Linked DNA regions of Cycloclasticus pugetii PS-1. The protein of the gene in region 2 binds, or shares a complex with, the protein of the main gene of each other region. Links are inferred from orthologs where the notes say so. Each region holds a gene or a part of one and is shown on either strand. Other genes may lie near its edges.

Region 1 (11,522 bases), 870 kb from region 2 along the record:
ACATCACCTAACTTACCGGTAAGTGTTAACTTGCCTTTACCTTCGCTAATAGCTGATTCAATTGTTAGTAATTCACCACCAACCTCTGTCCAAGCCAAGCCAGTTACTTGCCCAATTTGATTAGTTTCTTCGGCTTTACCAAAGTCAAATCGCCTAACCCCTAAGTATTTACTAAGGTTACGCGATGTAACATTGATTCGCTTCTTAGGTTTGCTCAGTAAAATGTCTCTCACTACTTTTCGACAAATTTTAGACATTTCTCTGTCGATATTTCTAACTCCAGCCTCACGCGTATAATAACGCACCGTATCTCTAATCGCTGATTGGCTTACGTGCAATTCCGACTCTTTCAAACCATTATTTTTTAATTGTTTGGTAATGAGGTAGTTCTCCGTGATGTTAATTTTCTCATCTTCAGTATAACCAGCGAGGTTAATCACTTCCATACGGTCCAACAGGGGACCCGGTATATTCATGCTATTTGCAGTCGCGACAAACATAACATCAGACAAATCAAAATCCACTTCTAAGTAATGATCGTTAAACGTACTGTTTTGTTCTGGATCAAGCACCTCAAGTAAAGCAGAAGCAGGGTCGCCTCTGAAATCCATTGCCATTTTGTCTATTTCATCAAGCAAGAATAAAGGGTTTTTTGTTTCAACTTTTGACAAGTTTTGTAAAATTTTACCTGGCATTGAACCAATGTATGTACGACGATGTCCACGTATTTCAGCTTCATCTCGCACACCACCTAAAGACATTCTTACAAACTTACGGTTCGTCGCACGAGCAATAGATTGCCCCAAGGATGTTTTACCAACACCTGGAGGCCCGACCAAGCAAAGAATTGGCCCTTTCATGTTTTTAACCCGTTGTTGAACAGCCAAGTACTCTAAAATTCTTTCTTTTACTTTCTCTAGCCCATAATGGTCAGCATCAAGCACTTTTTGTGCAGCAGCGAGATCATGCCTAATACGCGTACGTTTTTTCCACGGCACATTAACCATACAATCAATGTAATTACGTATAACACTGGCTTCAGCTGACATCGGGGACATCATTTTTAACTTGCTCAGTTCTGATTCAGCTTTTTCTTTTGCTTCTTTTGACATCCCTGCATCAGCTATTTTCTTTTCGAGTTCATCTATCTCATTTGAACCTTCTTCCATGTCTCCCAATTCATTTTGAATGGCCTTCATTTGCTCACTCAAATAATATTCGCGCTGATTCTTTTCCATTTGTTGCTTAACCCGGCTACGGATTTGTTTTTCCATTTCCAGAATATCAACTTCACCCTCCATCAATAACAGCAAATGTTCTAAACGTTCGCGAAGGTTATATGTTTCCAGTATTTTTTGTTTTTCTTCAACTTTCAACACCATGTGCGCTGACATAGTATCTGCAAGACGGCCAGAGTCTTCAATACCAGATAATGAAGTTAATACTTCAGGTGGTACTTTTTTATTTAACTTCACATAGCTTTCAAAGGCGGAACTAACGGTCCTAATTAGCACATCCATTTCTTGCTCTTCAAGGTCTACGGCATCTTTCAGCAAACTGACATCTGCACCAAACAATTTTTCATTGGTATAAATCTTATCAATATTAACTCGCTGCTCACCTTCTACTAAAACCTTTACCGTTCCATCAGGCAACTTAAGGAGCTGCAAAATAGTGGCTAAGGTACCGACTTGATAAAGGTCACCCTCTTTGGGATCATCGTTATCTGGGTTTTTTTGTGCAACTAGAACAATTTTTTTATTATCTTCCATCGCAAAATCAATCGCCTGTATTGATCGATCGCGACCAACGAAAAGCGGAATCACCATATGTGGGTAAACAACCACATCTCTCAGCGGAAGAATTGGTAAGTTTGTTAAATCTAGTTTTTCGTTCATTAGTTACCGCCTTAAAGAATTAAATTTAGTATTAGTAAGAATATCAGGGCACCGAACATTATTTTCAAGCCATAACTCATAAAAAAAGGCGCTTAAAGCGCCTTTTTTTCTCTTTGAAGTCTATTTTATTCCGATGATGCTACTTTTTTATCATTTTCATAAATAAACATAGGGTCAGACTCACCCCGAATAACCTTATCATCAATAACAACTTTACAAACATTATCTAGCGAAGGTAAGTCATACATTGTGTCTAGTAATACATGTTCTAAAATTGTCCTTAAACCACGAGCACCTGTTTTACGAGCCATCGCTTTCTTTGCGACCTCTCTTAAGGCTTCTTCTCTAAATTCAAGTTCAACGCCTTCCATTTCGAAAAGCCTTACATATTGTTTTGTTAATGCATTTTTAGGTTCACTGAGTATTTGAATTAATGCATCTTCATCTAGCTCTTCAAGCGTTGCTACAACAGGTAACCTGCCAACAAATTCTGGAATCAAACCATATTTAACAAGATCTTCCGGCTCAACATTTTGCAAAACATCACTGACATCTGGCGCTTCATTCTCGCTTACTACTTCAGCTGAGAAACCGATGCCGACATTTTTTTGAGAACGATCTTTAATAACCTTATCTAAACCGGCAAACGCACCACCAACAATAAACAAGATGTTACTGGTATCTACTTGTAAAAATTCTTGCTGTGGATGTTTTCTTCCACCTTGTGGAGGGACTGAAGCAACTGTTCCTTCAATCAATTTTAACAATGCTTGTTGGACACCTTCACCAGAAACATCACGTGTTAAAGACGGGTTGTCCGACTTCCGTGAGATCTTATCTATTTCATCAATGTACACGATGCCGTTTTGAGCTTTATCGACATCAAAATCACATTTTTGTAAGATTTTTTGAATAATGTTTTCGACATCCTCTCCAACATAACCCGCTTCAGTTAACGTCGTAGCATCTGCAATGGTAAAAGGAACATTTAACATTCTTGCTAATGTTTCAGCCAATAATGTTTTGCCTGAGCCGGTGGGGCCAATTAACAATACATTACTTTTTGCCAACTCAACATCATCAACACCTTTTGAGGCATTTAGACGCTTATAGTGGTTATAGACTGAAACTGATAAGATTTTTTTGGCCTGTTGCTGGCCTATCACATACTTATCTAAGGATTCTTTAATTTCAGAGGGTTTAGGTAATTTATCACCTGCGCCTGTCGCTTCATTCTCTTGAAGCTCCTCTTTAATAATATCGTTACAAAGCTCTACACACTCATCGCAAACAAAAACAGAAGGGCCTGCAATTAACTTTCTAACTTCATGCTGATTCTTTCCACAAAACGAGCAAATCAAAAGCTTACTATCATTCTCGCCATTGTCTTTATCATCACTCATACAAACCTCTTTTCTTTAACACTCATTATTAGGGTTGACTGTTTCATTACTCTTAATCTTTAGTTACATGCTATATACAGTATGCTAAAGATTATAAATCTGTCCAGTCCAAGCGCTAACTATTCTACTCTTCTATATTACGTGTTTTTAATACTTGGTCAATCAGGCCGTATTCAACGGCTTGTTGACTACCCATAAAGTTATCTCTATCGGTATCACCTTGAATAACATCTAACGGCTGGCCTGTATGTGAAGCCATAATTTTGTTTAAACGATCACGGATTAATAGAATTTCCTTCGCATGAATATCAATATCAGATGCTTGACCCTGAAAACCACCCAGCGGTTGGTGGATCATCATTCTTGAGTGTGGTAAAGCGAATCGTTTACCTTCAGCACCACCTGTCAACAATAATGCACCCATGCTGGCTGCTTGACCGATACACATAGTACTAACATCTGGTTTGATAAACTGCATCGTGTCATAGATAGACATACCTGCTGTGACAGAACCACCTGGTGAATTAATATATAGGTGGATATCTTTATCAGGGTTTTCAGATTCTAAAAATAGCATCTGAGCAACAATCAAATTAGCCATATGGTCTTCCACTTGGCCTACTAAGAAAATAACCCGTTCTTTAAGGAGTCTAGAGTAAATATCGTATGAACGTTCGCCACGTGCAGTCTGCTCAACCACCATCGGAACTAATCCAAGTGCCTGCGCCTCTAGTTTATTTTGCATCTTAACTCCCTTATTATCTGTCATTTATCCAGTTGCTTGAGTAGGTGCCATTAGCTCATCAAACGTTAACTGAGTTTCTGTTATTTTAGCCTTTTCTAACACCCAATCAACCAATTGGTCTTCTAATACAACGCTTTCAACTTTATTGCGCTCTTCTGGGTTAGAGTTATACCAATTGATAACTTCTTCAGGCGATTGATACGTTTGAGCAAACTCTTCAATTCGTGCTTGTACTTTTTCAGCATCCGCTTTGATATCATTTTGCTTGATCATTTCAGACAATAGCAAGCCTAATTTAACGCGTTTAGTTGCTTGATCTTTAAAAAGCTCTTTTGGTAAATCCGGCTGTGCTGGTTGACCTGCCTGAGCTGCTTTTTCATTTAGCGAAGCAAGCATTTGATTAATTTCATTATCAACAAGTGCTTCTGGCACAGACACTTCATTGTTTTCAACAATTGCATCCATGACAATTTCTTTACGTTTAGTTGCTAATGCACGAGTTAACTCACCGCCCATATTTTTAGCAAGGTCTGCTCTAAAGTCAGCCACATCACCACTTTCCACACCAAATTCCTTAATAAACTCTTCATTTATTTCAGGTAATTCGCTCTTTTCAACCTTATCCACTTCTACATCAAAAACCCCAACCTTGCCGGCAAAGTCAGCTTGTTGATAGTCTTCAGGAAAAGTCACTTCAAAACTTAATTTCTCACCAGTTTTCACGCCTTTTAAGTTTTCTTCAAACCCAGGTATCATGCTTTTTGAGCCAAGAACAACAGGGAAACCTTTAATAGGCTCTTCCGAGATAGGCTTATCACCTACTTTACCTTCAAAACTAACTGTTACTTGGTTACCGTCTTTAGCTTTGGTTTTAACTTCTTTCCAGCTTGCTTTTTGTTTTTGCAGCTTTTCAACCATATTATCTATATCAGACTCTGCAATTTCCACTACTGGGCTATTCAGTGATAAGTCTTCAACTGGGTTAACTGTAATCTCTGGATAGACTTCAAAGCTTGCTGAGAACTCATACCCTTCAACCTCAGCTTCGTTAGCTTTAATAACAGGCGCACTGGCTGGGTTTAGCTTTTCTTCCATGATTGCTTTATAAAAAAAGCTTTGTGTTAACTCTGATAACGCTTCAGCGCGCACACTTGCTCCAAATTTCTTTTTGATAACGCTCATAGGAACCTTACCAGGTCTAAATCCATCAATCCGTGCGTTTCGTTTCACATCGTCATAACGCTTATTGATCGCCGTATCGACCTCTTCTTGAGGGACAACGATTGTTAATGTTTTTTTAATATCAGAAATAGATTCAACAGAAACCTGCATAATTATTCTCTAGTGTAGTTTATTGATGATTGTTCAAAAAAATAGATGGTGCGAAAGGAGAGACTCGAACTCTCACATCTTACGATACTGGAACCTAAATCCAGCGCGTCTACCAATTCCGCCACTTTCGCATTTTGGTTGGAAATAATGTGCGGTATCATACCGACTCTTTCAACATTTTTGCACTCCTTTTTGAATACAATTTTACTTAAATGTAAAAAAACCATATGAAAGCTACCTTATTTTTTGTTTTTTACTTCTTAACAGCCTCTGTTTTGGCTGCTTTAATCGCCTATCCATTATTTTTAGCGTTTGGCACAAATGAATATCGTTTTGAAAAATGGGTTACGCGCGCCGCCCTTTTATTTTTAATCTTAGGACTGATTCCATGTTTTAAGTTTTTTAAATTGAGTTTAAACGCCATTGGACACAATAATACCTATGGCAACTTCTTTAAAAAAACATCATTCGGCTTTATTTCTGGCCTGTTAATTCTTGGCGTTGTTGTGTTTACTCTGATCGTTCTTGATATTAGAGTACTGTCAGAAGATGCTCAATTCACATGGAAACTTGTTTCTAAAGCATTATTAGCCGGAATCGTCGTTGCTTTAATAGAGGAAACCTTATTTAGAGGGCTATTCTTCAAGCTAAGCCAACAATGGCACAACGGTTTTACGGCGGTTGTTGTTAGTAGTTTTTTTTATGCCATTTTGCACTTTATTAAACCCATTGAACATATTGATCAAAACCTTTTATATATAGGCACTGGTTTTGAAGTTATCGTTAATGCATTTAAAGCAGTTGCATTTATGCCGCTTGATGACTTTCTAGCGCTTTTTGTTGTTGGCGCTTTCCTTGCCCTAGTTCGTCTTCAGACACGTACTCTTGCTTATTGCATTGGTCTACATGCTAGCTGGGTTTTCCTCATAAAAATAACTAAAGAACTCACTGACCATAACCCCGCATCAAGCTGGACTTACTTAACTGGGCAATACGATGGCATAATTGGTATTCTTAGTTTTATTTGGATTAGCGTAATCATTTTTGCTTACCTGATCTATGTCATTAAACCTAAGTATCAACCGCATTCTTAATTCCACATCCTTGACATGACTCAATCATAGATTAGAATGGGAATCATTATCATTAACGTTTGAGATCACATGTCAAATAACCAGGCATTAAACCAGTACGCTACTCTTGCTGATATTGAAATTGGCCAGGAAGTAATGCTGTGTAAAAATCAAATGGCTCATTCGTTAGAAAAAAAATTGCTAACGCTAGGCTTTTCTAAATTAATTCCCCTTCAGGTTACTCAAAGAAGCAAAGGTGGAATTATTGTCAGTATTGGAAATACTCGTATTGCTCTGAATGAAACCCTCGCAAAACAAGTAGTAATAGAAACATTATGACCAAGCAATGTTGCGAAGAAAATATGCCCGTACGCCCCTCTAATAAAAGCCCTGTCATTGCCGTTATTGGCAACCCTAACTGCGGAAAATCAACATTATTTAATGTTATTACAGGCATTAAACAAAAAACGGGGAACTGGCCTGGCGTTACAGTGGACCGTCGTGAAGGGCTTACTAAAGTTAACAACCAAGAGCTTGTTTTGGTCGACTTACCAGGTGTTTATGCGCTTGATAGTGACCGCGAGGCTCTTGATGAACAAATAGCTCGCCAATATATTTTATCCGAAGAGGCTGATGCACTTTTAATTGTTGCAGATGCAGCCAATCTAGAACGCAGCCTGTTCCTTACCAGTCAATTACTTGAAACCGGCATTCCAGCTGTACTTGCGTTAAACATGATGGATGTTGCCAAATCTCGTGGCATGAACATCGACCTAGAGGCTTTATCTAACGCTCTTGGCTGCCCTGTTTTTCCTATTGTTGCACGTAAAAACCAAGGAATCACCTCACTTTTAGAAAGCATATTAACGGTAATTGATGAGCAGCCTAAGCATCACTTAAACATTGAATACCCGACTGCCGTTACCTCAGCTCTTGATGAAATTATTCCGACGTTAAATACGCAACGCAACTCCCCATTTATTCTACGATGGCATGCGCTTCAATGCTTAGAGGGGTACTTCTCCCCCACTACAACACAGCAAACCGAAGAAATTTGTGCTAGCCGACAGCTCTATATAAAAGATTCAACTGGAGAAGATGCAGATACTCTTATTGCTGCCAGCCGCTATGAATTTGCACACCAGCTAACCTTACAGGTAGTCAAGCAAGTCAAAAACATTCAACAAACATGGTCTGACCGAGTAGACAAAGTCATTCTTAGTGACTATCTCGGCTTACCTATCTTCTTTTTAGCCATCTACTTAATGTTCAGTATAACCATTAACTTTGGTGGCGCTTTTATTGATTTCTTTGACATTACCGCCAGCGCGCTGTTTGTTGATGGATTTAAAATTCAACTCCAGAATTTGGATTTTCCCAATTGGTTTCAAGTCTTACTCGCTGATGGTTTAGGCGGTGGTATCCAAGTTGTTGCTACCTTTATCCCCATCATCGCGACTCTCTATTTCTGTTTATCTATACTCGAAGACTCCGGCTATATGGCCAGAGCTGCCTTTGTTATGGATCGTTTTATGCGTAAGCTTGGACTACCCGGCAAAGCTTTTGTGCCATTAATTATTGGCTTTGGTTGCAACGTACCATCCATCATGGCTACACGTACCCTAGAAAAGCAACGTGACCGCATTATGACGGTGATGATGGCGCCGTTTATGTCGTGTGGTGCACGGTTATCTGTGTATGCCTTGTTTGCTGCAGCTTTTTTTCCTCAATCTGGGCAAAATATTGTTTTCTTACTATATCTATTAGGTATTGCAGCGGCTATTTTTACCGCACTGTTACTAAAAAGCAGCGTGCTTGAGGGTGAGTCTGATAGTTTTCTCATAGAACTCCCCCCTTACCACCGACCAGCCATCAAAAGCTTACTAATCCACACTTGGGAACGCCTAAAGGGTTTCGTATTAGAAGCTGGCAAATTTATCGTCATGATGGTCATGGTGATCAATATTCTTAATTCCGTTGGCACTGATGGCAGTTTTGGTAATGAAAACAGTTCAAAATCAGTCTTGAGTGAAGTCAGTAAAACATTCACACCTGCCTTTGAACCGATGGGAATCCAAGAAGAAAATTGGCCCGCTATCGTTGGTATTTTTAGTGGCTTACTCGCTAAAGAAGTGGTTGTTGGAACACTCGATGCAGTTTATTCAAATATTGAAGGCAACACCGACGATAACGACGAAAACTTTAGCCTTAAAAATAAGTTCTCAGAAGCTGTGACAACAACTAAAGATAATTTAAATGATGCGTTCCAAAACATGGGCGACCCGCTTGGTTTAAGGACACTTGATGCCAACGACAATCTTGATGAAGCCGCAACTGAGCAAGAAGTTAGCTCAGCTCTCTTTGGCACCTTGGTGAAATATTTTGATGGCAAAATTGGTGCCTTTAGTTATCTACTCTTTATTCTTTTATATGTCCCTTGTGTTGCTGCGATTGCCGCCGTTAAACGTGAAACAGGAACACGTTGGGCCTTATTTTCTATTTTCTGGAGCCTTTATTTGGCATACAGCATGGCGACTTCTTTCTATCAAATTGCGAACTTTTCAAGCCATCCAACACAAACACTGATTTGGTTATGTGTATTCATTGCTGGCTTTCTAGGAATATGGCTTACGCTTCGCCAACTTGGCCAGAAATTACTCGCTGTTGAACCAACACTGATTAAAGACGCATGATTTTATTAGAGGTCCGTGATTACTTACAAGCCGCACGAAGCGCTCCTGTTCGTGATTTAGCCTTACATTTCAAAATCTCTCAAGATGACGCCAAATCAATGCTCGAACACTGGGTAAAAAAAGGTTATGCAAAAAAACTTCCAGCTGGCTCACTTTGCCAAGGTGGTTGTAGAAGTTGTGACCCCGAGACAATAGATATCTATGAATGGACTGGCCCTCGCTAATCTTAATAAATACCTTTTATTTAATTATTTAAATACTCAGCAAAATTTTTCCTAACCTTAGCAATTGGAATCGAAACGCCAAACCCAGTCTTTAACGCAGACCCTTTTGCTACTTTGATGGTATTAACTGCCACCACATGACCATCATCGGTTATCAATGGCCCACCACTGTTACCCGGTAAAATCTGTGCGTCAGTGACTATTCGGTTTTGCAACACCTGAGTTACCGTCCCATCTGTTAACTGATCACGTAACCCCAAGGGGCTTCCAATTGCATGAACGGTTGTACCCTGTACGACTGAGCCAGGTGCCATTTCTAAGTAAGGCGCTTTACAGGCATTTACTTTCAGCAAAGCCAAGTCATCTGTCGACGCCACCTTAATTAGCTTGGCTCTTGCTTTAGTATTATCTTTTAAAACAATATCAAATGACTGAGCAACATTTGACACCGCGCTAGAGAAGTTAAAGTCAGATTTTTGTCGATTAAAGATGTCCTCATCCAAGCTCAGGCGCCTCTGCGTTTCATTCAGTTGTTGCAGGTCTTGCTGATATTGCTGCTCATAAAGCGCGTACTCGCGTAACGCGATTTGTTTTTCTTTGTCTGATCTCAAACCGTCTATATATATTCGAAAATCATCGAGTTTTTGCTTATTAATAAAGAGCCGCTCTTTTTGTTGATTAAGCCGTATTTTATTACTATTAAATATTAAACTATTTTTTTTGATCTTTGCCTGCGTCGCATCCCATTGCTTACCTTTAGCGGGGCGAACCACATGCTTATTCGTCACTAAATAACAATCCTCGGTTACAAAAAAGCCAGATCCAGAACCAAGTTTACTTTTAACAGTAACAACAGCCTTCGTTGCTTGCTGAACAGGATTAGTAAATGGGTATTTACTATTTAGCAGCGTTATAAAATCATTTGACCTCTCGACAGAGGCGGTTGAATTTTTATATGCGCGAACCTCGGTAGCCCCATCCTCATTGATAGGCGAATCAGAAAACTGCCAATGCCCACCTTTATCCTTATATTTAAATATTTCCGCCACACAAGTGCTTGGAATATAAAGTAAGCAGACTGTTGTTAAGGTGATTATAAAACGCATAATTTATATCAGTGTAAACACTGCCCTCATGGTCGTATCAGTGATCATTTGACCTTAAAAAAACCCCCTTGTCGATAAAGAAAGTCTAGCTCAAATTTTAAATTTATTATCGGTCTCAATGGTTAGCATCAATTATTCAAAGGCTTTCAGGCCCTTCTCATCCTGCTTTTTCAACAAGTTTTATTGTGTAAATACTTAATAGTAGAACTTGCTTTAGTAGGGTTTCCTTCTTTTTATTTTCCTGATCTACATCAGAGTAGTTATAGGCATTAAACATTAGAATTTGCGCCACAGTAAAAACAAATATTACTTGAAAGCAACTGTATTTTATAACTCGTCACTTAGGAGAACCTACTTTATGACTAATAATACCGACTACCATCAATTTATTGATAATGACGAAGGATGGGTCGATCGACGTATTTTTTGGGAAGAAGAAATTTATGAGCAAGAATTAAAACAAATTTTTGCTAAATCATGGCAATTCATCGCTCATGACTCAATGATTCCCAATGCTAATGATTTCTATACCACTTATATGGGCGAAGATGGTGTTATTGGGGCGCGACAAAAAGATGGTAACGTCAGAGTTTTTTTAAACTCATGCCCACACCGTGGAAACAAATTCTGTTTTGCAGACGAAGGCAATGCTCGCTCTTTTATATGTAATTACCATGGCTGGAGTTTTGGTATTGACGGCAAGCTAGGCGCTTTAGCGAACGAGCATGTTTATGATGAAGGCGATATTGATAAAGAAAAATGGAGCCCAAAACAAGCGCGTGTTGAAACCTATAAGGGCTTAATATTTGCGACATTTGACCAAGATGCACCTTCGCTGGATGAGTGGCTCGGTGATTTTCGTTGGTACTTAGACATGATGTTTGACAACGATGGAGAAACAGAATTCATTGATGGCGGCATTAAATCATATGTTAATGCCAACTGGAAATTTGGCGTAGAAAACTTTGTTGGTGATGCTTACCATGCGCTTTGGAACCATGACTCTGGCCTTAAAGCCATGAATAAAGGTGAAGGCTTTGGCCCAGCA
Region 2 (11,381 bases):
ATGTTAAGAAAAGTTGAAATTACGTCTGGTGGGGATAGTTCATTCATCAAAGGTGAGCAAGTTGAGAAGACTCGTTTCCTTGAAGTTAATGATCAACTAGAAGCAGAAGGTAAAGTACCTGCGACAGCTGATAATGTACTACTCGGTATTACAAAGGCATCCTTAGCGACTGAATCGTTTGTTTCTGCAGCATCTTTCCAAGAAACAACAAGAGTGCTAACAGATGCAGCTGTAAGAGGTACCAGAGATGACTTGCATGGTTTGAAGGAAAACGTCATTGTTGGTCGACTTATACCGGCTGGAACAGGCTTGGCTCATCACCTGGAACGCAGAAAAAATAAAGCAGCATCGATGAGCCCAGAGATTGTTGAAGAAGTGACTACAGCAGCAGCACATGACGAGGCAGAAGAGGCGTTGAAGCAAGCGCTTAACATGCAAGAATAATTAATTATTCTATTGTAGCGGGATTAAAGAATGCCAACCTGAACCATGGGTTGGCATTTTCTTATCTAAGAATAATTACGCACTCATTATGCTTGACAGATAAGTGATATCTGCCTAAAATTCCCGCTCTTCGGTAGATTGGATTTTTTTATATTTACTGAAATAACCTAAATAAGAATTTAAACGCACGTCATAGGATGTGTGGAAAATGTTTTGCACGAGTTTTTGGAGCTCTAAATTAGATATGACCACTATTAACCAACTAGTTCGTAAACCTAGAAAGCGTAAAGTAGAAAAAAGCAATGTGCCAGCACTAGAGGCTTGTCCTCAGAGACGGGGTGTTTGTACACGTGTTTATACAACAACACCAAAAAAACCAAACTCAGCGCTTCGTAAAGTAGCTCGTGTAAGGCTGACCAATGGCGCAGAAGTAACTAGCTATATTGGTGGTGAAGGCCATAACCTCCAAGAGCACTCGGTTGTACTTATTCGTGGTGGTCGTGTGAAAGATTTACCTGGTGTACGTTACCACGTAGTCCGAGGTAGCCTGGATACATCTGGTGTAGAAGCGCGTCGTAGAGGCCGTTCTAAATATGGTGCTAAGCGCCCTAAAAACTAATATTAAACGAGTTTAAATAATGTCTAGAAGAAAAAAAGCGATAAAGCGCGAAATCCTCCCAGATCCAAAGTTTGGTAATTTAGTGTTAGCAAAGTTTATGAATATGATCATGGTTGATGGTAAGAAATCAATCGCTGAGAAGATTGTTTATGGCGCTCTTGATACGATTGAAGGCAAGGGTCATGCGGAACCTGTTGATGCGCTTATTAAGGCGTTAGAGAAAGTTCAGCCTGCAGTTGAGGTTAAGTCTCGTCGTGTAGGTGGTGCTACTTACCAAGTGCCCGTAGAAGTACGTCCAAATCGTAGAATGGGTTTGTCAATGCGTTGGATGATAGATGCTTCTCGTAAACGTAGTGAGCGATCTATGTCTGCTAGATTAGCAGGTGAAGTTATTGATGCTTTAGAAAGTAGAGGATCTGCATTTAAAAAACGTGAAGATACTCACCGTATGGCTGAGGCGAACAAAGCATTCTCTCACTTCCGCTGGTAATTATATTTAGAATAATTTAGGAATAAAGATGCCTCGCAGTACTCCAATTGAGCGTTATCGGAATATAGGCATCATGGCTCATATTGATGCTGGTAAGACAACAACAACAGAGCGTGTTTTGTTTTATACGGGTGTGTCGCATAAAATGGGTGAGGTTCATGATGGTTCAGCTACCATGGACTGGATGGAACAAGAACAAGAACGTGGTATAACGATAACTTCAGCGGCCACCACATGTTTCTGGTCTGGGATGGATAAGCAGTATGATACGCATCGTATCAACATTATCGATACACCAGGGCATGTTGACTTTACCATTGAAGTTGAGCGCTCGTTAAGAGTTTTAGATGGAGCATGTGCTGTTTTCTGTGCTGTTGGTGGTGTTGAGCCGCAATCGGAAACGGTCTGGCGGCAAGCAGATAAATACAGAGTGCCTCGTATAGCGTTTGTGAATAAAATGGATCGGGCTGGCGCAAATTTTATGCGTGTGGTCGATCAATTAAAAGTTCGATTAGGTTGTAATGCAGTGCCTTTGCAATATGCAATTGGTGCTGAAGATGCTTTCAAAGGCGTTGTAGACTTAATAAGTATGCAAGCGATCTATTGGAATGAAAGTGATAAGGGTGTTTCACATGTAACAGGTGAAATACCTGAAGAAATAAAAGATGAATGTGAAGCGCTTCGTGAACAGTTAGTTGAAGCAGCAGCTGAAGGTAATGATGAGTTAATGGAGCTGTATCTTAACTCTGGCGAGTTATCTAAAGAAGAAATTAAGCTTGGACTGCGTTTACGAACTCTCAATAATGAGTTAGTGCTTGTATTATGTGGAAGTGCATTTAAAAACAAAGGCGTACAAGCAATGCTGGATGCGGTTGTGGATTTTTTACCATCACCGATAGATGTGCCGGCTATTTCCTCAGTAGTATCTGAGGGTGAAGAGCCAGAAATAAGAAGTGCTGATGATGACTCACCATTTTCAGCATTAGCATTTAAAATTTTAACGGATTCATTTGTTGGAACGTTAACATTTTTTAGAGTGTACTCAGGTGTGTTAAAAGCAGGTGATACTGTTTATAACCCACTTAAAAATAAGAAAGAGCGTATTGGTCGATTGGTGCAAATGCATTCGAATGATAGGCAAGAAGTTAAAGAAGTATATGCTGGTGATATAGCGGCAGCAATTGGACTAAAAGATGTTACTACTGGTGATACTTTATGTTCAATTAATGCACCCATTACACTTGAGCGTATGGAGTTTCCGGATCCCGTGATTTCAATTGCGGTAGAGCCTAAAACCATACAAGATCAAGATAAAATGGCAGTTGCATTGGGAAAGCTTGCACAAGAAGATCCATCATTTAAAGTGCATACTGATGAAGAGTCAGGGCAAACAATTATTTCTGGAATGGGTGAGCTTCATCTTGAGATAATCGTTGATCGTATGCTCAGAGAATTTAATGTGGTAGCCAATGTTGGAACACCACAAGTTGCTTACCGTGAGACTATCCGTCAAGTCGTGAAGCAAGAAGGCAAGTTTGTAAGGCAGTCTGGTGGTAAGGGTCAATATGGCCATGTATGGTTGAAGATTGAGCCACTAGAAGATCAAGAGTTTGAGTTTGTAAATGCGATTGTCGGTGGTTCAGTACCAAGCGAATATATTGGTGCGGTCGAGGCTGGTGTCAAAGAACAAATGAAAAATGGGGTTTTAGCAGGGTACCCCATGATAAATATTAGAGTTACTTTGTACGATGGTTCGTATCATGATGTTGACTCAAATGAAATGGCGTTTAAAATAGCCGGCTCACTTGGTTTTAAAGATGGCGCAGCAAAAGCAGATCCTAAAGTGCTAGAGCCAATGATGAAAGTAGAAGTGGTTACACCAGAAGAGTACATGGGTCACGTAGTTGGAGATTTAAATAAGCGTAGGGGGGTTATTCATGGTATGGATGATTGTCCTGCTGGAAAGATGGTTGATGCAGATGTGCCGCTTGCCGAGATGTTTGGTTATGCAACAGACCTTAGGTCTGCAACGCAAGGTAGGGCTACATACAGCATGATGTTTGATAGTTATGCTGAAGTGCCTAAAGCGTTAGAAGAAAAGATTAAAAGCAGAATTTTTTATTAATATTAAGTAATGACGGGTATTTACAATGTCTAAAGAAAAATTTGAAAGAAATAAGCCCCATGTAAACGTAGGCACAATTGGCCACGTTGATCACGGAAAAACAACATTAACGGCTGCGTTAACGAAAGTTATGGCTGAAGCCATGGGTGGAGAAGTTAAAGCCTTTGATGAAATTGACAATGCACCAGAAGAACGTGAGCGTGGTATTACCATTGCAACATCACACGTTGAATATGAATCAAATACACGTCACTATGCTCACGTAGACTGTCCAGGTCACGCCGATTACGTTAAAAACATGATCACAGGTGCGGCGCAAATGGATGGTGCCATCCTAGTATGTTCAGCTGCAGACGGCCCTATGCCGCAAACACGTGAACATATCTTGTTATCACGTCAAGTGGGTGTTCCATACATCGTCGTATTCCTTAACAAAGCGGACATGGTTGACGATGAAGAGCTATTAGAACTAGTAGAAATGGAAGTACGTGAACTATTAGACATGTACGAATTCCCAGGTGATGACACACCAATCGTAACAGGTTCAGCACTTAAAGCCCTAGAAGGCGATACATCAGACATTGGTGTTCCATCAGTGCTTAAACTAGTTGAAGCGCTTGACTCATACATCCCATTACCAGAACGAGCTGTAGACGGCGACTTCATTATGCCAGTTGAAGACGTATTCTCAATCTCAGGTCGTGGAACAGTTGTAACCGGTCGTATTGAGCGCGGTGTTATCAACGTCGGTGAAGAAATTGAAATCGTTGGTATCAAAGACACGGTCACAACCACGTGTACCGGTGTTGAAATGTTCCGCAAATTATTAGATCAAGGTGAAGCTGGCGATAACGTTGGTATCTTACTACGTGGTACAAAACGTGAAGACGTAGAGCGTGGTCAAGTATTAGCTAAGCCTGGATCAATCACACCTCACACACACTTCGAAGCAGAAGTCTATGTGTTAGGTAAAGATGAAGGTGGTCGTCACACACCATTCTTCAACGGTTACCGTCCACAGTTCTACTTTAGAACGACAGACGTAACAGGTGCATGTGACTTACCAGAAGGTATCGAAATGGTGATGCCAGGTGATAACGTGCAAATGACCGTCAAATTAATCAACCCGATTGCCATGGAAGAAGGTTTACGTTTCGCTATTCGCGAAGGTGGCCGAACAGTTGGTGCCGGTGTTGTTGCTAAAATTATTGAGTAATTGAAATGTCAAAACAATCCATAAGAATTCGTTTAAAAGGCTTTGATCACCGTTTAATAGATCATGCGGCACGTGAAATAGTTGAGACTGCGAAACGTACAGGCGCTCAAGTAATGGGTCCTATTCCTTTACCAACAAAAAAAGAACGTTTTACAGTGCTTATTTCTCCGCATGTTAATAAAGATGCAAGGGATCAATATGAGCTTCGTACGCATAAACGTATGATGGATATTGTTGAGCCGACTGATAAAACTGTTGATGCGCTGATGAAGCTAGACTTATCAGCTGGTGTTGATGTTCAAATTAAACTGAATTAAATCAGTTTTAAATATATAAAATAAAGGATAAATCATGTCTTTAGGTTTAGTAGGCCGTAAATGCGGAATGACAAGATTGTTTACAGAAGAAGGTGAGTCAATTCCTGTTTCTGTAGTACAAATTTTGCCAAATCGTGTTACACGTGTTTTAAATGAACAATCCGATGGTTATTCTGCAGTGCAGGTAACAACGGGTGATGTAAAGAACTCTCGAGTTAATAAAGCTGAGGCGGGCCAGTTCAAAAAAGCTGGTGTTGAAGCGGGAAGAGGTTTATGGGAGTTTAGACTTGAAGAAGACTCTGACCTTGAAGTAGGTTCTGATTTATCACTTGATATATTTGAAGCTGGTCAAAAAATTGATGTGCGTGGCAAAAGTATTGGTAAAGGATATGCGGGTGTTATCAAACGCTATAATTTCCAAATGCAAGATGCTACACACGGTAACTCTTTATCACATCGTGCGCCTGGATCAATTGGGCAATGTCAAACACCAGGTCGTGTTTTAAAGGGTAAAAAAATGTCAGGTCACATGGGTGACGAAAGAGTGACTACTCAAAACCTTGAAATCGTAAAAATTGATACAGACAAGTCTGTGGTATTAATTAAAGGTGCGATACCGGGTTCAAAGAATAGTGACATTGTTATTACACCTGCTATTAAAACAAATAAATAGGCAAAATTATGAATATTCAAACGCCTGTCGTAGGTAAAGATGTTTCTGAAGCGGTCTTTGGCCAAGAATATAACGAGGGGATAATTCATCAACTTGTTGTTACTTATATGGCGAATGCTAGAGCAGGAACACGTGCGCAAAAAACTCGATCAGAAGTAAGCGGTGGTGGTATCAAGCCATGGAAACAAAAAGGAACTGGTCGTGCTCGTGCAGGAACAATCAGAAGTCCTATTTGGAGAACTGGTGGTGTAACGTTTGCAGCTAAACCTCAAGATCACAGCAAAAAATTAAATAAAAAAATGTACGCTGTTGGTATGAAGTCAATTTTATCTGAGCTTATCCGTCAAGATAGATTGGTAGTTGTTGATGAGCTAAGTATTGAAGAACCTAAAACAAAATTATTAAATGCTAAATTGGCTGAAAATGGCCTAAGTAATGTTTTAATCGTTTTAGCGGCTGAAGACGTTAATTTGCAATTAGCTAGTAGAAACGTACAAAAAGTTGATGTTTGTACTGCTTATGAAATTGATCCTGTTTCTTTACTAGCATATGAAAAAGTTTGTATAACAGCTGATGCAATTGCATTAGTAGAGGAGCGCTTAAAATGAATCAGGAATTCTTATTGCAGTTAATTACTGCGCCTGTTGTTACGGAAAAAAGCTCTATTGCTGCTGACCTTAATAATCAATATGTCTTTAAGGTTGATAGCAGTGCTAATAAAGCTGATATCAAAGCTGCCGTTGAAAAACTATTTAGTGTAGATGTTGAGTCTGTAAAAACATTGAATGTAAAAGGAAAAGTTAAACGCTTTGGTAAAGGTTTTGGTAAAAGATCAGATGTAAAAAAAGCGTATGTTCGTATTAAATCTGGGCAAGAAATAGAATTTGTTTCTGCCTAACTGGAAGATAAATTAATCTTATGGCTATTGTAAAATCAAAACCAACTTCACCAGGCTCACGCTTTGTAATTAGAGTAAAAAATGCTGAGCTTAGTAAGTCTGCACCACATGGGCCGCTTTTAGCTAAAAAAAGCAAGTCAGGCGGGCGCAATAATAACGGAAGGATCACTACAAGACATCGTGGTGGAGGTCACAAGCAACATTATCGTATTATCGATTTCAAAAGAAACAAATTCGATGTACCTGGTAAGGTAGAAAGTCTGCAATATGACCCAAATAGATCTGCCAATATTGCGCTGATACTATATAATGACGGCGAAAGACGATACATCATTGCACCAAAAAACTTAAATGTTGGTGATGAAGTGATTTCTTCTGAAGTAGCCCCAATTACAGTAGGCAATTGTTTACCAATGAGGAATATACCTGTTGGTACACAAGTACACTGTGTTGAGTTAAAACCAAATAAAGGTGCCCAAATAGCACGTAGTGCAGGTGCTGTTGTGCAAATTGTTGCGAGAGATGGTGACCATGTTACGTTAAGGTTACGTTCTGGCGAAATGCGCAAGGTTTTATCTGGTTGTCGAGCAGTTATCGGAGAAGTTGGTAATTCTGAGCATAGCTTGATTTCCCTTGGTAAAGCCGGGGCAAAACGTTGGAGAGGTGTTAGACCAACTGTACGTGGTGTTGCTATGAACCCTGTTGATCACCCGCATGGTGGTGGTGAAGGTCGTACTTCTGGTGGTCGCCACCCGGTATCTCCATGGGGTATGCCAACAAAGGGTTATAAGACGCGTAAAAATAAGCGTACTGATAAATTAATAGTTAGAAATAGAACAAAACGTTAAGGATATATTGTGCCAAGATCCATAAAAAAAGGCCCTTTTGTTGATCTTCATTTAATGAAGAAAGTAGAAGCAGCCGCAGAAAGTAATAATCGTAGACCAATTAAAACTTGGTCTAGACGTTCAATGATCTCGCCAACTATGGTTGGTTTGACGATAGCTATTCACAACGGAAGACAGCATATGCCGGTATTGATTACCGAAAATATGGTTGGCCACAAATTAGGTGAGTTCGCGTTAACGCGTACATACCGTGGTCATGTTGTTGACAAAAAATCCAGATAAACATTGGTGCAGTGATGGAAGTTAAAGCTAAATTAAAAAACGCTAATTTTTCAGCCCAAAAAGGCCGATTAGTTGCAAATCAAATCAGAGGCATGGATGTTGAGAGTGCTTTGAATTTATTGGGTTTTAGTACACGTAAAGCAGCAGATAGTTTCAAGAAACTTCTTAATTCTGCTATTGCTAATGCTGAACATAATGAAGGTGCTGATGTAGATGAGTTATATGTTTCAACAGTATTTGTTGATGAAGCACCTACTTACAAACGATTTAAAGCGCGTGCTAAAGGTCGTGGTAATAAAATTCTTAAAAGAAACTGCCATCTAACTATTGAAGTTAGTGATACTAAATAAAAGAGTAAATAAATATGGGTCAAAAAGTACATCCAACTGGTATACGCCTTGGTATAGTTAAAGATTGGAATTCGCGTTGGTATGCTAGTTCACAAGCGTATCCTGACATGTTAAAACAAGATTTAATTGCACGTGATTTCTTAAAAAAGAAATTAATGGCAGCTTCTGTAAGCAAAATCCAAATTAATCGTCCTGCGGGTAATGCACAAATTACAATACATACGGCTCGTCCTGGTATTGTTATTGGTAAAAAAGGTGGTGATGTTGATTCGCTACGTGCGGAAGTAAGTAATATCATGGGTGTGCCTGTCCAGATAAACGTCGAGGAAATTCGTAAGCCTGAACTGGATGCTCTTTTAGTAGCTGAAAGTGTTGCGCAACAGCTTGAGCGTCGAATTATGTTCAGACGTGCAATGAAAAGAGCGGTTACTAACACCATGCGATTAGGTGCTGAAGGTATCAAAATTAAAGTAAGTGGACGTTTGAACGGTGCAGATATTGCTCGTAACGAATGGTACAGAGAAGGACGTGTTCCACTACATACACTTCGTGCTGATATTGATTATGGATTTACTGAAGCACTAACTACATATGGTATTTTAGGTATCAAAGTGTGGATCTTCAAAGGTGAAGTTTTTGACGAAAAGTCTGCCCTACCAATCTTAGGTAATAAGGAAGCGACGGGAGAATAGGTAAGCGATATGTTACAACCAAAAAAAACTAAATTTAGAAAAGCACATAAAAACAGAAACACTGGACTTGCACATCGTGGTAGTAGTGTTAGTTTTGGTGAATTTGGCTTGAAATCTATTGAACGCGGTAGAATGACTGCGCGTCAAATTGAAGCTGGTCGTCGTACTATTACACGTCATATTAAGCGTGGTGGTAAGGTTTGGATCCGCGTGTTCCCAGATAAACCAATTACAAAAAAACCTCTTGAAGTACGTATGGGTAAGGGTAAAGGTAGTGTTGAATTCTGGGTTGCGCAAATCAAACCAGGAACTATGTTATTTGAATTGCAGGGTGTATCAAAAGAGTTAGCAGTTGAGGCCTTTGATTTAGCTGCTGCAAAACTCCCTTTTAAAACAAAATTTGCTGAACGGACAATAATGTAATGAAGGCATCAGAATTAAGAGAAAAAACAGTTCAGGAGCTTAACGAATTATTGCTTGAATTAAGAAAAGAGCAATTTAATTTACGTATGCAAAATGCTACTGGTCAATTAAATCAAGTTCATCAATTTGGTGAAGTACGTGGTGATATTGCTCGTATTAAAACTATTTTGAATGATCAAGCAGGTGAATCTAAATGAGTGCAAAAGAGCAGACTCTAAGAACTATATCTGGTGTTGTGACAAGCAATAAAGGTGATAAAAGCATCACTGTAAAAGTCACTCGTCAAGTTAAACATCCTTTGTATGGCAAGGTGATTAAACGATCAACTAAATATAATGCTCATGACGAAAGTAACGAATGCTCTGAAGGCGATATCGTTTCTTTAGTTTCTTGTCGACCTGTTTCAAAGTCGAAATCATGGAAACTTCATGAAATCATTGAAAAAACTAAATAGAGTGAGTGGGAGTTAAGTAATGATTCAGATGCAGACAAGACTTGATGTGGCAGACAACAGCGGTGCCCGCAATGTTATGTGTATTAAAGTACTAGGTGGTTCTCATAAACGCTATGCTAAAATTGGTGACATCATCAAAGTCAGCATTAAAGATGCGATCCCACGTGGCAAAGTAAAAAAGGGTGATGTTCATAATGCAGTCGTCGTTAGAACAAGAAAAGCAATACGTCGTCCAGATGGTTCAGCTATTCGTTTTGATGGTAATGCGGCGGTGCTTTTAAATGCAAACTTGCAACCAATTGGAACTCGTATATTTGGCCCTGTTACTCGCGAATTAAGGAATGAAAAGTTTATGAAAATCATTTCTTTAGCGCCTGAAGTGATTTAACTGATTGAATTAATTATGAATAAAATAAAGAAAGGTGATGAAGTAATCGTTTTAACAGGGAAAGATAAGGGTAAAAAAGGCCTAGTTCTTTCTGTTGTTTCTGATGAAAAAGTTTTGGTTGAAGGAATTAATTCAGTAAAAAAACATCAAAAACCTAATCCTAATAAAGGTATTGAAGGTGGGATTATTGAGAAGCAAATGCCGATCAATGTCTCTAATGTTGCTATCTATAATGCTCAAACTAACAAGGCTGATAGAGTTGGTTTTAAAGTACTTGAAGATGGTAAGAAGGTTCGTTACTTCAAATCAAATAATGAAGTGCTTGACGCTTAAGAAATAGAGAATTTTATGTCAAATTTAGAAGAACGCTATAAAAAAGAAATCATTCCTGCTTTATTAAAGGAATTGAATCTTAAGACTGTTATGGAAGTGCCTAAGATCACTAAAATAACACTTAATATGGGTGTTGGTGAGGCTGTTGCTGATAAAAAAATTATCCAAAATGCTGTCTCTGACCTAGAAAAGATTTCAAGCCAGAAGCCAATTATTACGATTTCAAAAAAATCAATCGCTGGTTTCAAAATAAGGGACGATATGCCAATTGGCTGTAAAGTCACTTTAAGAAATGAGCGTATGTATGATTTTCTTCAGAGACTTATCTCAATTGCAATTCCTAGAATTAGGGATTTTCGTGGCTTAAGTGATAAATCTTTTGATGGACGAGGTAACTACTCTCTTGGTGTAACTGAGCAAATAATCTTCCCTGAAATTGATTACGACAAGATTGATACGCTACGTGGGCTGGATATTGCTATTACGACAAGTGCTAAGAATGACGAGCAAGGTCGTGCTTTATTGAAAGCATTCAATTTTCCCATTAAACAACAAGGTTAAGAAATGGCTAAGAAATCAATGATAGCTAGAGAAAATAAACGAATTCGTTTAGTGGCTAAATATGCTGCCAAAAGAGCAGCGCTTAAAGAAATTATTAGAAACCCTAAGTCTACTTTTGAACAAGTAACAGAGGCACAAACAAAATTAGTGTCTTTACCTCGTGATTCAAGTGCGTCTCGTGTTCGTAACCGTTGTAATATGACCGGTCGACCACATGGCTACTATAGAAAGTTTGGTCTTGGACGTAACAAGTTACGTGAAGCTACGA

What was found.
Region 1: the proteins of rpsG (region 2) and tig are in contact, whole or in part, in a crystal structure (PDB 3GTY), measured with the Thermotoga maritima proteins. The link is inferred for Cycloclasticus pugetii PS-1 from one-to-one orthologs. Residues at the interface, in WP_004081843.1 of Thermotoga maritima: Lys34, Lys52, Lys55, Glu59, Arg62, Gln63, Glu66, Asn67, Lys69, Val71, Arg95, Ala109, Lys110, Lys111, Gly112, Arg113, Pro114, Glu117, Glu121, Ile124, Ala125, Tyr127, Asn128, Asn129, Thr130, Gly131, Lys135, Asp139, Arg142, Met143; in WP_004081061.1 of Thermotoga maritima: Glu122, Val124, Val129, Leu130, Tyr133, Glu188, Gly259, Ile262, Tyr263, Glu266, Ser270, Glu273, Gln274, Glu277, Arg308, Gln311, Ile312, Ser315, Tyr316, Glu325, Arg329, Arg336, Leu363, Phe366, Trp367, Arg373, Leu377, Arg381, Leu384, Glu387.

What each region holds. Positions count from the first base shown.
Region 1 is NZ_ARVU01000001.1:951,336-962,857, reverse strand. The notes cover bases 3,225-6,182. They hold tig (trigger factor), read right to left. Parts: upstream 5,379-6,182; coding sequence 4,071-5,378; downstream 3,225-4,070. Other genes in these bases: CYCPU_RS0104660 (CPBP family intramembrane glutamic endopeptidase), read left to right, coding at 5,606-6,182; clpP (ATP-dependent Clp endopeptidase proteolytic subunit ClpP), read right to left, coding at 3,426-4,046; clpX (ATP-dependent Clp protease ATP-binding subunit ClpX), read right to left, coding at 3,225-3,301. Also shown: lon (endopeptidase La), read right to left, coding at 1-1,898; more of clpX, read right to left, coding at 2,024-3,224; more of CYCPU_RS0104660, read left to right, coding at 6,183-6,472; CYCPU_RS0104655 (FeoA family protein), read left to right, coding at 6,542-6,790; Fe(2+) transporter permease subunit FeoB, read left to right, coding at 6,787-9,144; CYCPU_RS0104645 (FeoC-like transcriptional regulator), read left to right, coding at 9,141-9,368; CYCPU_RS0104640 (S1C family serine protease), read right to left, coding at 9,389-10,474; CYCPU_RS0104630 (aromatic ring-hydroxylating oxygenase subunit alpha), read left to right, coding at 10,833-11,522. UniProt on the Bacillus subtilis protein: Involved in protein export. Acts as a chaperone by maintaining the newly synthesized protein in an open conformation. Functions as a peptidyl-prolyl cis-trans isomerase.
Region 2 is NZ_ARVU01000001.1:1,818,201-1,829,581, reverse strand. Bases 1-2,817 are described here. They hold rpsG (30S ribosomal protein S7), read left to right. Parts: upstream 1-1,082; coding sequence 1,083-1,553; downstream 1,554-2,817. Other genes in these bases: fusA (elongation factor G), read left to right, coding at 1,582-2,817; rpsL (30S ribosomal protein S12), read left to right, coding at 689-1,063; rpoC (DNA-directed RNA polymerase subunit beta'), read left to right, coding at 1-444. Also shown: more of fusA, read left to right, coding at 2,818-3,678; tuf (elongation factor Tu), read left to right, coding at 3,704-4,894; rpsJ (30S ribosomal protein S10), read left to right, coding at 4,900-5,211; rplC (50S ribosomal protein L3), read left to right, coding at 5,246-5,884; rplD (50S ribosomal protein L4), read left to right, coding at 5,893-6,492; rplW (50S ribosomal protein L23), read left to right, coding at 6,489-6,782; rplB (50S ribosomal protein L2), read left to right, coding at 6,803-7,630; rpsS (30S ribosomal protein S19), read left to right, coding at 7,640-7,912; rplV (50S ribosomal protein L22), read left to right, coding at 7,927-8,262; rpsC (30S ribosomal protein S3), read left to right, coding at 8,277-8,954; rplP (50S ribosomal protein L16), read left to right, coding at 8,964-9,377; rpmC (50S ribosomal protein L29), read left to right, coding at 9,377-9,574; rpsQ (30S ribosomal protein S17), read left to right, coding at 9,571-9,831; rplN (50S ribosomal protein L14), read left to right, coding at 9,851-10,219; rplX (50S ribosomal protein L24), read left to right, coding at 10,235-10,552; and more genes.